Regions from separate parts of the Micromonospora sp. URMC 103 genome, predicted to be linked through region 1. Evidence: riboswitches for the same ligand, from Rfam matches in the RefSeq annotation. Region 1 holds a riboswitch; each other region holds the start of a gene.
What was found. A riboswitch is a leader RNA that binds a small molecule or an ion and turns the genes downstream of it on or off. The one in region 1 is predicted to bind cyclic di-AMP.
Positions count from the first base shown of each region.

Region 1 (2,997 bases):
CGACACCGCTCCTACGTCCCGTGACGTACCGGAGGGGGCGGGGGCGCGTACGCGGGTGGCCCGCCACACGGCGGACCACCCGGGAAGCGAGGTCAGTACACCGAGAGGTGCACGTGGTTGGTGTGGTCGCTGGACGGGTCGCCGCCCGCACCGCTGTACGACTTCCACCCGCTGCTGGGCAGCCAGATCTGCCGGTACCAGATCACGTAGAGCACGGCGAGCCGGTCGGAGTTGCGGATGAAGTACGCGGCCAGGTTGTTGCCGTACGTCTTGTCCCCGCCGGTGGCGTCGCCGCCGAACCCGTTCTTCTGCGCCGCGAAGTCGCAGGCGCGGCCCTTGGGATGCTCGCCGGAGCCGCCGTTGCGGTGGCAGGAGACGTACCGGGTGAACCCGGCGGCCTTGGCCTGGTTGAGCGCGTGCAGCATGCGGGGGGTGATGCACCCGTCCGCCGGTGTGGGGTCGTTGACGCTGCACGACTCGGACGGCCACGAGCCGTCGGAGTTGCGCGGCGCCGGTGCGGCGTTCGCCGTGGAGGTGCCCCGGTTGGAGCCGCCGGAGGCTGCGGCCGCGGAGGCGTTGGCGACCTCGAGGGCGCGCTCGGCCTGCTCCTTGCGCTTGGCCATCACAGCGACCTGCCGGCGCTGCTCGGTGATCTCCCGGTCGAGCGCGGCCCGGGTGCTGTTGACCTCGTCGCGGGTGTCCCGCAGATCCCGTAGCGCCCGGTCCTCCTTGGCGGCGACCACCTCGAGTTCCGCGGCGCGGTCGAGGAAGCCGTCCGGCGTGTTGCTGTTGAGCAGCGCCGACACGGTGCTGAGCCGGCCCGTGCGGTAGGCCACCTCGGCGATCTCGCCGACCTTGCCGCTGCGCTCGGCCAGCTCGGCCTCGGTGGTCTTGAGCTGGGTGGTGAGCTGCTTCTGCCGCGCCACCGAGCGGGCGAGGGCGCTCTTCGCGTCCAGCCAGCCCTTGCTGGCCGCCTCGAGTTGGGCGCGCAGGCTGGGGGTGCCGCCCTCCGGGTCCTGGCCGGGGGCCGCCGCGGGTAGGGCGGCCGGGAGAGCGGCCGCCGCGGCGCTCGGGGTGATCGCGACGCAGAGGGCGAGCGTCGCGGCGATGAGGGCCGCCATCCGGGCGGCGTGTCGTCGTACGGGTGCCACTGCTGGCATGCACATGTCCTTCCGTCAGCCGCCGACCGGGTTAGCTGACGGGTTCGGGACGGAAGATCCCTACCGCTGACGCGGATGCACCCCACGAACGTGGTTCCCCGGCTCGCCCTTCCGGGCGATTAGGCGACGACCGCCGCCGGCACCGGTGGGTGCCGCCTGGCGGAGGCCGGGACAGAGCCTACCGGGACAGGTGGGGCGGACGCAGCAGTTGTGACTGTGTGTGCCCATGTGGTGACGTGGACGTTCGGTCGTCCGGTCGGAAAGCCGTCAACGGCTACCACTCGACCGGGCCGCAGGCCCCCGGGGCGGCCCCGGGCTCGATCTGCAGCGTGGCGTGCTCGATGTGGAAGTCCTCGTGCAGGGCGCTCCGCGCGGCGGCGAGCACCGCGCCGACCTCGGCGTCAGGCGCCATCGTGAGGTGGGCGGAGGCCACCTCCATGCCCGAGGTGAGCGTCCAGACGTGCAGGTCGTGGACGCCGGCCACGCCGGGCACCGCGGCCAGCCGATCGTGCACCGCGGTCACCTGGAGGTGCTCCGGCGCGGCCTGCACCAGGATCCGCACCGCGGCCCGCCCGAGCCGCCACGTCCGGGGGAGGATGAACACGCCGATGGCGACGGCGACCACCGGGTCCGCCCACCACCAGTCGGTCACCGCGATGAGCGCCGCCGCGCCGATCACGCCGAGCGAGCCGAGCAGGTCGCCCAGCACCTCGACGTACGCCCCCTGCACGTTGATGCTCTCCCGCGCGCCCGAGCGCAGCAGCGCGAACGCGCCCACGTTGGCGAGCAGGCCGAGGACGGCGACGGCGAGCATGGGGCCGGCCAGCACCTCCGGCGGGTCGCCGAACCGGCCGACCGCCTCGACCACGACGTAGACGGCGACGCCGGAGAGCAGCACCGCGTTGCCGAGCGCGGCGAGCACCTCGAGGCGGTAGAGGCCGAAGGTGCGTTGCGGATCCTGGCTGGCCCGCCGGCTGGCGGTGATCGCTGCGAGGGCCATGCCGATGCCGAGCACGTCGGTGAACATGTGCCCGGCGTCGGAGAGCAGGGCCAGCGAGCCGGTGCGGAACGCGGCCACCGCCTCGACCACCATGAGCCCGGCGAGCAGGCCGAACGCGGCCCAGAGGCGGCCACGGTGGTGCTCGGCGGCGTTCGCCACCGACCCCCCGTGGTCATGACCTGCGCCCACCGACTCACCCTTCCGCCGCCGCTCCGGACCGGTCAAATATATGCTCACATAGCTATGTGTGCAACTGTCGGGTCGGAATCCCGCCCACTCGCGGGCGGGCGCTCCGTCAGCCGGTCGGCTCGATCGTGGTGAGCCGCTGCGTGGCCCGGGAGAGCGCCACGTACAACGTCCGTACCCCGGAACCCGCGTCGGCGCGGATCTCGCCTGGTGCGATCAGCACCACCCCGTCGTACTCCATACCCTTCGCCTCCAGGCTGGTCACCACCTGGAGCCGGGGCGCGCCGAGGGCGCCGAGCCAACCGGCCACCTCGCCCCGCCGCGGAGCCGGAGTGATCACCCCGACCGTCCCCTCCACCTCGCCGAGCAGCGCCGTCACGGCCGTCACGGTGGTCGTCTCCAGCTCCGCGGCGGGCACCGTGAGCTCCACGGGGTCGACCCCGGTCGTGCGGACGGCGGTGGGCAGCGGCAGGTCCGGGTCGATCCGGCGGATCTCGGCCGCCGCCACGGCGAAGATCTCGGCCGAGTTGCGGTAGTTCGTGGTGAGGGTGAAGTGGTGCCGGCGCCGGCGGCCCAGCGCCTGGTCCCGGGCCCGGGTCAGCTCCGCCGGGTCGCCGGTCCACGCCGTCTGCGCCGGATCGCCCACCACCG
Region 1 is NZ_JBPQTR010000005.1:2,613,379-2,616,375, reverse strand. Features, by position in the region: gene ACSNOA_RS25285 (coiled-coil domain-containing protein) at 93-1,160, opposite strand; cyclic di-AMP (ydaO/yuaA leader) riboswitch at 1,165-1,296, opposite strand; gene ACSNOA_RS25280 (cation diffusion facilitator family transporter) at 1,435-2,349, opposite strand; gene ACSNOA_RS25275 (HelD family protein) at 2,456-2,997, opposite strand, start outside.

Region 2 (2,997 bases), 2.4 Mb from region 1:
CCGGCCCGGCCTCGTGTCGTCCTACCGGGCGGTCACGCCGCGGACGCGGTCGCTCCCGTTCCACGCTGCGCCGGCTGCGCGGTGGCGCGTCGGGCCGCCGGCACCACCGGGGCACCGGACCAGCCGGTCGACTGCTCGGCCGGCGCCGGAGGCGTATCGGCGCTCTCGCCCTGTGCCGCGCGCAGGGCCCGCTGCGCGTTGTTCCACGCCGTGCACGGCCAGGGCTCGCCCGCGCAGAGCAGGTTCCGGCAGCCCCCCTCGCCGTCGGGCTCGTGCGCGTCGGCCACTCCCACCGCGAGCTTCCACAGCAGCGGGTCGGCCACCCCCTCGGGACGATCTGTGACGCCCTCGGTACGGTCTGTTTCGGACATGGTTCTCCCCCCTCGGTTCCTGTGCCGCCCTACCTTCACCGCTGTGCCCCCCGGGTAAACCCCCGGCCACCGGGCGACATCGGCCGTCGGAGAGTTCCCGTCCTGGATTCTTGCCGACGGGGCGACCCGGCTCACCTGCTGTGCGGCCGGGTGTCACGGTCGTCACCACAGCGCGGGCGCCGTCATCCGCGCTCCCGCGACCGCCCTCCGCGGTCCGATTTCGATGTCGGACCGCCCGGGTCGCCGCGGGAGCTGACGGTGCCCGCCGTCCAGCCCGGCGGCGCGGGTGGCGATGCCGAACGCCCAGTCCGGCGCCGCGGGGTGACGGTGCCGCCGTCCAGCCCGGCGCCACGAGGGCGATGGGTGCCAGAGCGCCCCCGCGCCGCGCACGGGTGCGGCCGTGCCGGCGGCCGGTGCCCCACGGTGACCCTGCGGACGATGAGCCCCGACCGGTCGACATGATCCGCACCAGATCGCCGAGCTGGCGGCATCCCGCTCACCCGGACCCCGCCACATCGGCGATATGGAGTCGATCAGGCTTCAGAGACAGGAAGTCGATCAAGCTTCCGAATGGCCGCCCCGACGGACGTCCGTGCCGCCCCAGAACCGGGGCAGCTCGACAGGGGCGGATCCAGCCCGTCCAGGCCGATGCCGACCACGTCGGTCGGGACGCCGAGCTGGGGAAACAGGGGCCCCGGCCCAGGCGAGAAGGCTCGCCCGAGTGTGCTCCGCTTCGTCCACATCGGTCCGTCGCGCGCGCCGTATCGCACGCTTCCGCCACGGTCGCAACTCGACACCGGGGCGCCCCGCGTGAGCCGGTGAACAACTTCACACGAAGTGGGCGATCCCCCCGAACGGTGCCTAACGTCGGTCAGGTCCGCCAACGCGGACACCGCGACCGGTAACGCCAAATCCTGCCGCCGGTCGCCGGCACTCGTCACCCAGGCAGGAGCGGGGGACCCACCGTTCTCCGGCGCCCAGCGATTCCGCGCTGCGGCACCTCGGGGTGAAGCCGCCCAGGGCGGCCGGGCACCTCAGCCCGAACCCGACAGCTCACCTCGCCGGCGTGGAGGACATCCATGACATCTTCGTACAACGCCCGCCACCGTGCCGTCAGCACCCGTCGCGTCGCCGTCGGCACCCTCGCCGCCGGTGCGGTAACCGGCGCCGTCGCCGTGTTCGGCGCGGCGGCGCCCGCCCAGGCCGCGGTCAACTGGGACGCCATCGCCCAGTGCGAGTCCGGTGGCAACTGGCACATCAACACCGGCAACGGCTACTACGGTGGCCTCCAGTTCTCCCAGAGCACCTGGAAGGGCTACGGCGGCACCAGGTACGCCGCCCGCGCCGACCTCGCGAGCCGCGGCGAGCAGATCGCCATCGCCGAGAAGGTGCTCGACGGCCAGGGCATCGGCGCCTGGCCGACCTGCGGCAAGAAGGGTGGCTCGACCTCGTCGAAGTCCACCGGCTCCTCGTCGAAGTCGACCGGCTCCTCGTCGAAGTCCACGGGCGGGAGCGAGCGCTCGTCCGGCGGCAGCAGGTCGACGGCTCGCACGGAGAAGTCCACCACCCGGACCGAGCGGCGCACCACGGTACCGGCCAGCGGCGACACCTACGTGGTCAAGGCGGGCGACACCCTGTCGCGGATCGCCGAGGCGCAGGACGTCTCCGGCGGCTGGCACGCCCTGTACGAGCGCAACAGGCGCGTGGTCGGCGACGACCCGGGCCTCATCTTCCCGGGGCAGCGCCTCGGCCTCTGATCCACCTCGCGCCGGTGATCGCCGGTGGCGTACCAGCGTGCGTCCGGGCACCCACCACCGGTGGGTGCCCGGCGCCGTCGCTGGACCCTCGGCCGCGTCGTCCGCGACACGTCCCGGCTAGCGCGGGGGCGCGGGCGGCTCCGGTGGGCGTCCGCGGGAGTGCGCGGCGCCGGCCACCGCGATCCCGGCCAGGACGAGAGCGGGCGCTCCGCGGCTGCCCCACTCGTCATCGACCCGCCCGTTTCTACCGGTTCCGACCACCTTTCCGCAGTCGTACCACACCGCACCGCTGTGACAGGACGGTGTAGGTTGCCCGCCCCGCGGGGTCGTTCAGCGGAGGCAGTCAGTACCCGGTCCGTAGCGGGGTCGCGCGCGCATCCATCGATGGTCGACACTGGAACGGTGACGAAAGCGCTCCGGGCGGCCACCGTCGCCGCACTCCTGCCGGTGTCGGCCGCCTGCGACGGCTCGGCGCGCGACGTTCCTCCCGCGGCCGCTCCGGGATCGCCGTCCGCGTTCGCCGCCCCGCCGCTACGGCTTCCCGACGCGGGCGCCGGCGGCGCCTGCCCGACCAGTGAGGCGCGTCCCTGGTCCCGGCCGGACCAGGCCGTCCGGGTGCTCGGCCCCGGGCCCGTGTACCCCGTGGCCGACTACTTCGGAGGTGGCGCGGTGCTGGGCCTGCGCGACGCCGACCGCCAGCGCGACGGCACGTACGAGAAGAAGGTGCGGTGGATCGCCGAGGGCTACCAGGGGCCGGTGCTCGTGCGTGCGGCGCGGATCGACGGGCCGGGGAGCGCGAGCGCCCGGTTCGCGTACACGGGCGAGCCGCGCGACGGCGGGCACTACGCGCTCCTGACCCACACCGACAG
Region 2 is NZ_JBPQTR010000005.1:257,814-260,810, forward strand. Features, by position in the region: gene ACSNOA_RS14455 (hypothetical protein) at 33-371, opposite strand; cyclic di-AMP (ydaO/yuaA leader) riboswitch at 1,267-1,452, shown strand; gene ACSNOA_RS14460 (transglycosylase family protein) at 1,451-2,128, shown strand; gene ACSNOA_RS14465 (hypothetical protein) at 2,531-2,997, shown strand, end outside.
Region 2: another riboswitch for cyclic di-AMP. It lies ahead of ACSNOA_RS14460 (transglycosylase family protein); the one in region 1 lies ahead of ACSNOA_RS25285 (coiled-coil domain-containing protein).

Region 3 (2,997 bases), on a different contig from region 1:
CGTTCACCGAACGGTTCCCGCTCGCCACGGCCGGCTACGTGCTGCGGCGCGACATGGCCAACCTCGACGAGGTGCTCGACCGGCTGCTCGGCGCCGACCCGCTGGCGCCGGAGCGCTGGTCGACCCGGCGGCGCTACCTCGGGGACTTCCCCGTCGAGACGTACGCCGAGGCGTTCCTCGACGCCGCCCGCCGGGAGCTGGCGCCGGGCTGGGACCCGGTCGCGCCGCGCGTCGGCCGCCCGGTCGAGCCGGGCACCGCCCCGCTCTCCCCCACCGCCTGACCGTCGACCGGTCAGCGGTAGGCGTCCACGAGCGCCAGCACCGCCTCCGGGTCCTCCACGTGGGCGTTGTGCCCGAGCCCCGGCAGCGTGGCCACCGGCACGCCCAGCTCCTTGAGCTGCGCGTCGGTGACCATGGGGTCGTGTTCGCCACGGGCCAGCAGCACGGGCACGTCGGTGGCGGAAATCAGCGACGGCAGGGCGGGCTCGCCCACCGCGAACGCCGCCGGGTCCATGGCGAGCCGCCACCGCCCGTCGACCTCGCGCAGGCCGGCGTCGACCGCCGGGTGGTCCGGGGCGAGCAGGCCGGAAAGGCCGGAGACCCGCAGGTAGCGGTGGGCGGCCTCGTCCCGGCTCGGAAACCAGGTGACGGGGCGGCCGGCCAGCTCGCGCGCTCTGGCCAGCTCCGCCGGGGACCAGACGGCCTTGATGCCGAGCCCCACGACCGCGGCCACGGGCGGCCCGCCGGCGCGGGCGGCCAGGGCCAGCCCCACCACGCCGCCGAGCGAGTGCCCCAGCACCACGAGCCGGTCGTTCGGCGCGAGCGCGGCGGCCACGCGCTCGGCGAGCGCCGCGAAGGAGTACGCGGGCAGCGGCGGCGCGCCGCCGTGCCCGGCCAGGTCCGGTGCCAGCCAGCGCCCCGCCCAGCGGCTCTCGATCAGCGGGGCCCAGGGCGCCCAGACGTCGCCGGTCGCGCCCATGCCGTGCAGGAGCAGCAGGACCGGTCGGCCACCCGGGGCATCCACCATGCGCGCAGTCTGCCACGGGACACGACCGCGCACGAGCGGCCGACCGGCCGGGACGGCACGGCGGTGGCCACTGTGGAGTCCGGCGTCCGAGCCGGGCAGAACGCCCGCGGACAGTCCCGCGGGCCGGTACGGCTTCGTCACGTACTGACGCCGGGGCACCAACGCCGCGGGCGCCGGCCCCTCCGGGAGCCGGCGCCCGACGGTAACGCGGTTGATCAGGCGGAGTAGCCGCGGGTGGTGATCCAGTTCGCCAGGTCGATCGTGGTGATCCAGTACGACGGCACGGCCGGGTTGGCCGAGTCGGCGATCTTCACGGTCCGGCCGTTGTCCCGGTAGCCGACCACGGCGATGTAGTGCCCGCCGGAGAACGAGTGCCAGCCGCCGTCGACGTCCGTGGCGTCGCCCACGATGTTGGCCACCACGCCGCGCCCGTCGGTGATGGCCCGCACCACGTCGGCCTGGAGCTGGTCCATCTGGGCGGGGCTCGGCGCGTCGGGGAACATCCGGGTCCGGTACGGGCTGCCCTTGACCACGGCGTTCAGCACGCGGGTGGTGTCCTCGGCGGAGTTGGTGCCCATCTCGGTGGTGCCGAGCTGCGCGGCGAGGGCGTCCTGGCTCCGCTCGATGCCGCTGGCGCTCAGCGCGTTGCGGGTGGCGGCCGGGCCGCAGTAGAAGTAGGTCGTCTGCGCCTGGTAGTCGTAGTCGAGGACCTTGCTGGCCGGCGGCTTGGGCGCCGGCTTGCGGGTCAGGTCGGGGTCCGCGGTCTTCTTGGCCGCCGGGGACGCGCTCGGGGACGACGGGGCACCGGTCTCGGGCGCGTCGCTGGGCGACGGGGCGGTCCGCTCCTCGCCTCGGGACGCGACGCCCGTGTCGCTGCGCAGCTCCGCGACAGCGGCGGAGGCCCGCCCGGCGGGTGCGTCGTCGGTGGCGCTGATCAGGGCGCCGGCGCCGGTGGCCAGCGTCAGGGCCGCGGCGGAGGCGGCGGCGATCTGGTACGGGCGCTGGGAGGCCAGCCGGCGGAGCTGACGCTTCAGGGTGTGCTTCACAGTTCCTCCACGGTTCAGGGGGAGAGCGCGCCCGGATCCGGGCAGGCGTCACCGCGCGGAGGTCGTCCGCGGGCGGTGCGGCGCTCAGGGGATCGCCCGGCGGGCCGGGCGGGAAGACGCGGGTGCCGGGCTCAGCTCGTCGCTACGGGACGGGCGGGAGCGGGCACCGCGGTGCCGTGGAGGGGCGGAGAGGGCCGAGGGGTGGGGTGGTGCTGCACGAGGATGGAACTCCTTCCGACACCGCCTACCGGGTTAGCTGACGGATTCGGGCGGGAAGATCGCCCTACCGCGGGCCGTGGCTCGCGGATTCACCCCGGACGTGCACGTGGGTCCCCGGCTCGTGATGGTCACGATTGAGCGGGTCGGCGCGGCGTCGCCTCTTGCGATCGGTTACCGCACCGGACGGGCCGACAGTACTGGTCGGTACCGGGCCTGCCAACCCCTCCCCACCTGCATAAACCTGCTCCGAGCGCGTTTTTTTCCGGTCGTAGCGCCACTGACGTGACTCAATGGGACGAGCGTTTCCGTCGGCGCCCCCGGGACACAACGGGACAGCGGGGCGGGAAGGCACCCGATCGGCCCGAGGAATTGTGGCGGGCTGTCCCTCCTGACCGTTTCGGTGGCGCTGTGACGGGGCTCACGGAACATTCCGCACCGGAAGCGCGGTGGGCTTCCTCCCCGAGCCTTTGACCAACTCGGCTGCCGAGCCCGGGATCGACGGTGAGCCGGCTCAGCCCACCCGGGCCGGGCGCCAGCGAGGCGCGGTGGCCGGGCGGGGCTCGGCCGCGGGCACGGCGGCCGGCACCCGGATCGGCCGCAGCCGGGCCCGGGCCGCGTACGCCTCGGCGGAGAGGGCCCGCGCCGCGTCCGCGGCGAGTTCGGCGTCGCGCCAGGCCGCACGCTCCCGCTCCTGGGCGGCCCGGT
Region 3 is NZ_JBPQTR010000004.1:1,787,528-1,790,524, reverse strand. Features, by position in the region: gene ACSNOA_RS11910 (CDP-glycerol glycerophosphotransferase family protein) at 1-281, shown strand, start outside; gene ACSNOA_RS11905 (alpha/beta fold hydrolase) at 293-1,027, opposite strand; gene ACSNOA_RS11900 (C39 family peptidase) at 1,243-2,073, opposite strand; cyclic di-AMP (ydaO/yuaA leader) riboswitch at 2,300-2,443, opposite strand; gene ACSNOA_RS11895 (hypothetical protein) at 2,804-2,997, opposite strand, start outside.
Region 3: another riboswitch for cyclic di-AMP. It lies ahead of ACSNOA_RS11900 (C39 family peptidase); the one in region 1 lies ahead of ACSNOA_RS25285 (coiled-coil domain-containing protein).

Region 4 (2,997 bases), on a different contig from region 1:
CGCTGCTCGTCGCGGTGGTGGGCGCGGCCCTGATCATGTTCGTGGTGCTCTATCTGACGCACGGTGTCACCGCGCAGACCTCGGTGGCCGTGCTCGGCACCCTGGGCAGCCTGGTGCTCACCGGGCTCCTCGGCACCGTGGCCACCGCCGCCACCCACCTGACCGGCTTCGGCAGCGAGGACGCGACCACGCTGTCGATGTTCCGGTCCGACGTGGACCTGCACGGCCTGCTGCTGGCCGGCATCATCATCGGCTCGCTCGGCGTGCTCGACGACGTGACGGTCACCCAGGCCGCGACGGTCACCGAACTGGCCCACGCGAACCCGACCCTCTCCCGGCTCCAGCTGTACCGGGCCGCGACCCGGGTCGGGCGCGCGCACATCGCGTCGACCGTGAACACCATCGTGCTCGCGTACGCCGGCGCGTCACTGCCGCTGCTGCTCCTGCTCACCGCCGACTCCCGCCCGGTCACGCAGATCCTCACGAGCGAGTTCATGGCCCAGGAGATCGTCCGCAGCGCGGTCGCCACGCTGGGCCTCATCGCCGCCGTACCGCTGACGACCGGCCTGGCCGCCGTGGTGACCGCGGCCGGCCGCCACGTCGCCGCACCAGAGGCCCACGATCCCGCGCCGGCTCCGGCCGCCCGACCGGCTCCCGACCCGGCCGAGACGTTGGAGGCGCTCGCCTCCTCCCGACCCGGCCCGCGCCGCACCGCGACACCGCCCCACGCCGCCCCCGGCGCGTGGCCCGAGTCCGACAGGAGCACGGACAGCGCATGGTGACACTCCTCAGCGTGAGCACGCCGGCCCGACCGGCTGCCGATCGCGTCACTCCCTACCCAGCGTTATGGCGAAATGACGCTTTTGGTCGGCATCCGGGCGTAGATCCCCGGGAGCACTCTCGGGTAACCTCGCCGTCGGTCACCGCCGAAGGCGCGCAGCGGCGCCTGCGGGGCCACCGCCCAATCGCCACCCGGCGAGCCGGGAACCCAGGTACCCGGGGTGAATCCGCGCGAGCGGTAGGGGCCACTTCCGCCCCGAACCCGTCAGCTAACCCGGTCGGCGGTCGACGGAAGGGAACACTGTGACGGCACCCCTACGCCGCTGGTTGACACCCGTGGTGGCCGTGATCGCCGCCTGCACCGTGCTCGTCGGGCCGGTCCCGGTGTCCGCGGCACCCAAACCGCCCACCCCGTCCGGGCACGAGGACGACGATCCTCCCCTCATCAACGACGTCATCGAGGCGACGAACCGCAACTACTCGGCGGCCAAGAGCAAGCTCGACAAGTCCAAGAGGCGCCAGGCCGAGCTGACCCTCGAGGTGAAGAAGGCGCAGTCCGAGTTGGACGCGCTGGCGCCGCAGATCAGTGAGATCGCCGCCCAGTCGTACCGGACCGGCCGGATCGGCGCGGTGGCCGTGCTCCTGGGCAGCGACACGCCGGACTCGTTCGTCGAGCGGGCGACCGGCCTCGACGAGCTCAACATGGTGAACTCGGAGAAGCTGGCCCGGATCAACGAGGTGAAGAACCGCGCCGAGCTCGCCAAGCTGGCGATCGACACCGAGGTACGCGAGCAACAGAAGCAGACGGCCATCATGGCCAAGCAGAAGCGCGAGGCCGAGAAGGCCCTGGCCCTGGTCGGTGGGCAGGGATTCACCGGCGGCCTCGTGTCGGCCACCTCCCCGGTCGCGCGGGTGGGCCCCGGCCGGACCGCCGACGGCGACTGGAAGCCCGAGTCGTGCAGCGAGGACGACCCCACCACCTCCGGGTGCATCACCCCCCGCACGCTGCACGCGTACAAGGAGGTCAAGCGGGCCGGCTTCAACCGGTTCGTCGGCTGCTACCGACCGGGCGGCCCGTGGGAGCATCCGAAGGGCCGGGCCTGCGACTGGTCGCTGCAGAAGAGCGGTTTCTCGCCGTGGCACAACAACGACACCCGGATGTACGGCAACAACGTCGCCGCCTTCCTCATCCGCAACGCCGACCGGCTCGGCATCTACTACGTGATCTGGAACCGGCAGATCTGGTTCCCGGCCACGGGCTGGAAGTCGTACAGCGGGCCGTCGAACCACACCGACCACGTGCACATGTCGCTGCTGTAGCGGGCGAGCACGCCGCACGAGGGCCGTTCCGCACCGCGCGGGGCGGCCCTCGTCGCGTACGTGGTGGCGGTCAGACCGCCGGAGCGGAGTCGGCCGCGAGCACGCCGGCCGCCGCCACCTGGCGGACCTCGCCGGCCGCCAGCCGGTACGACATGCCGACCACGGCGCACCGCCCGGCCGCGACCTCGTCGGCCAGCACGGAGGAGTTGCCCAGCAGGGCCTCGACGGTCTGCGCGATGTGGATGTCGACGATCCCGTCGATGTCGTCCACACCCTCGGCGGCGGCCCGGGTCAGGCTCGGCACCACGGCGTCCACCACGGCGCCGAGGTGGCCGGGCGGCCGCGTGCCGGTGGCGACCGCCTCCCGCGCCGCCCGCACCGCACCGCACGAGTCGTGCCCCAGCACCACGACGAGCGGCGTACGCAGCACGGTGACCGCGTACTCGACGCTGCCCAGCACCTCGGGCCCCGAGGTGTGCCCGGCGGTGCGGACCACGAAGAGGTCACCGAGGCCGCGGTCGAAGATGATCTCGGCGGCGAGGCGGGAGTCGGAGCAGCCGAGGATCACCGCGAACGGATGCTGCCCGCCGGCGAGGGCGGCGCGGTGTCCGGCGTCCTGATTCGGATGGCGCGGCGCGCCGGCCACGAAGCGGCCGTTGCCGGCCACCAGTTCGGCGAGGGCCTGCTCAGGCCCGGGCGCCGGCGGAGCCACGACCGCATCCGCGGGTCCGTGCTTCCGCTGTGCTCCCGGGTGCGTCTCGGCCGATCCCGCTCCGCTCATACCCCGACCTCTGCTCTCCACGTCGCTGCTGCTGGCGGTGCCCGGGCTGGTCACCGGAGTGTCCCTGCGGCCAGGGGTCGCAGGCTGTGACCAACGGTCACACCCGGTGCAAGACA
Region 4 is NZ_JBPQTR010000004.1:110,162-113,158, reverse strand. Features, by position in the region: gene ACSNOA_RS04100 (YibE/F family protein) at 1-782, shown strand, start outside; cyclic di-AMP (ydaO/yuaA leader) riboswitch at 949-1,079, shown strand; gene ACSNOA_RS04095 (coiled-coil domain-containing protein) at 1,084-2,100, shown strand; gene ACSNOA_RS04090 (carbonic anhydrase) at 2,171-2,881, opposite strand.
Region 4: another riboswitch for cyclic di-AMP. It lies ahead of ACSNOA_RS04095 (coiled-coil domain-containing protein); the one in region 1 lies ahead of ACSNOA_RS25285 (coiled-coil domain-containing protein).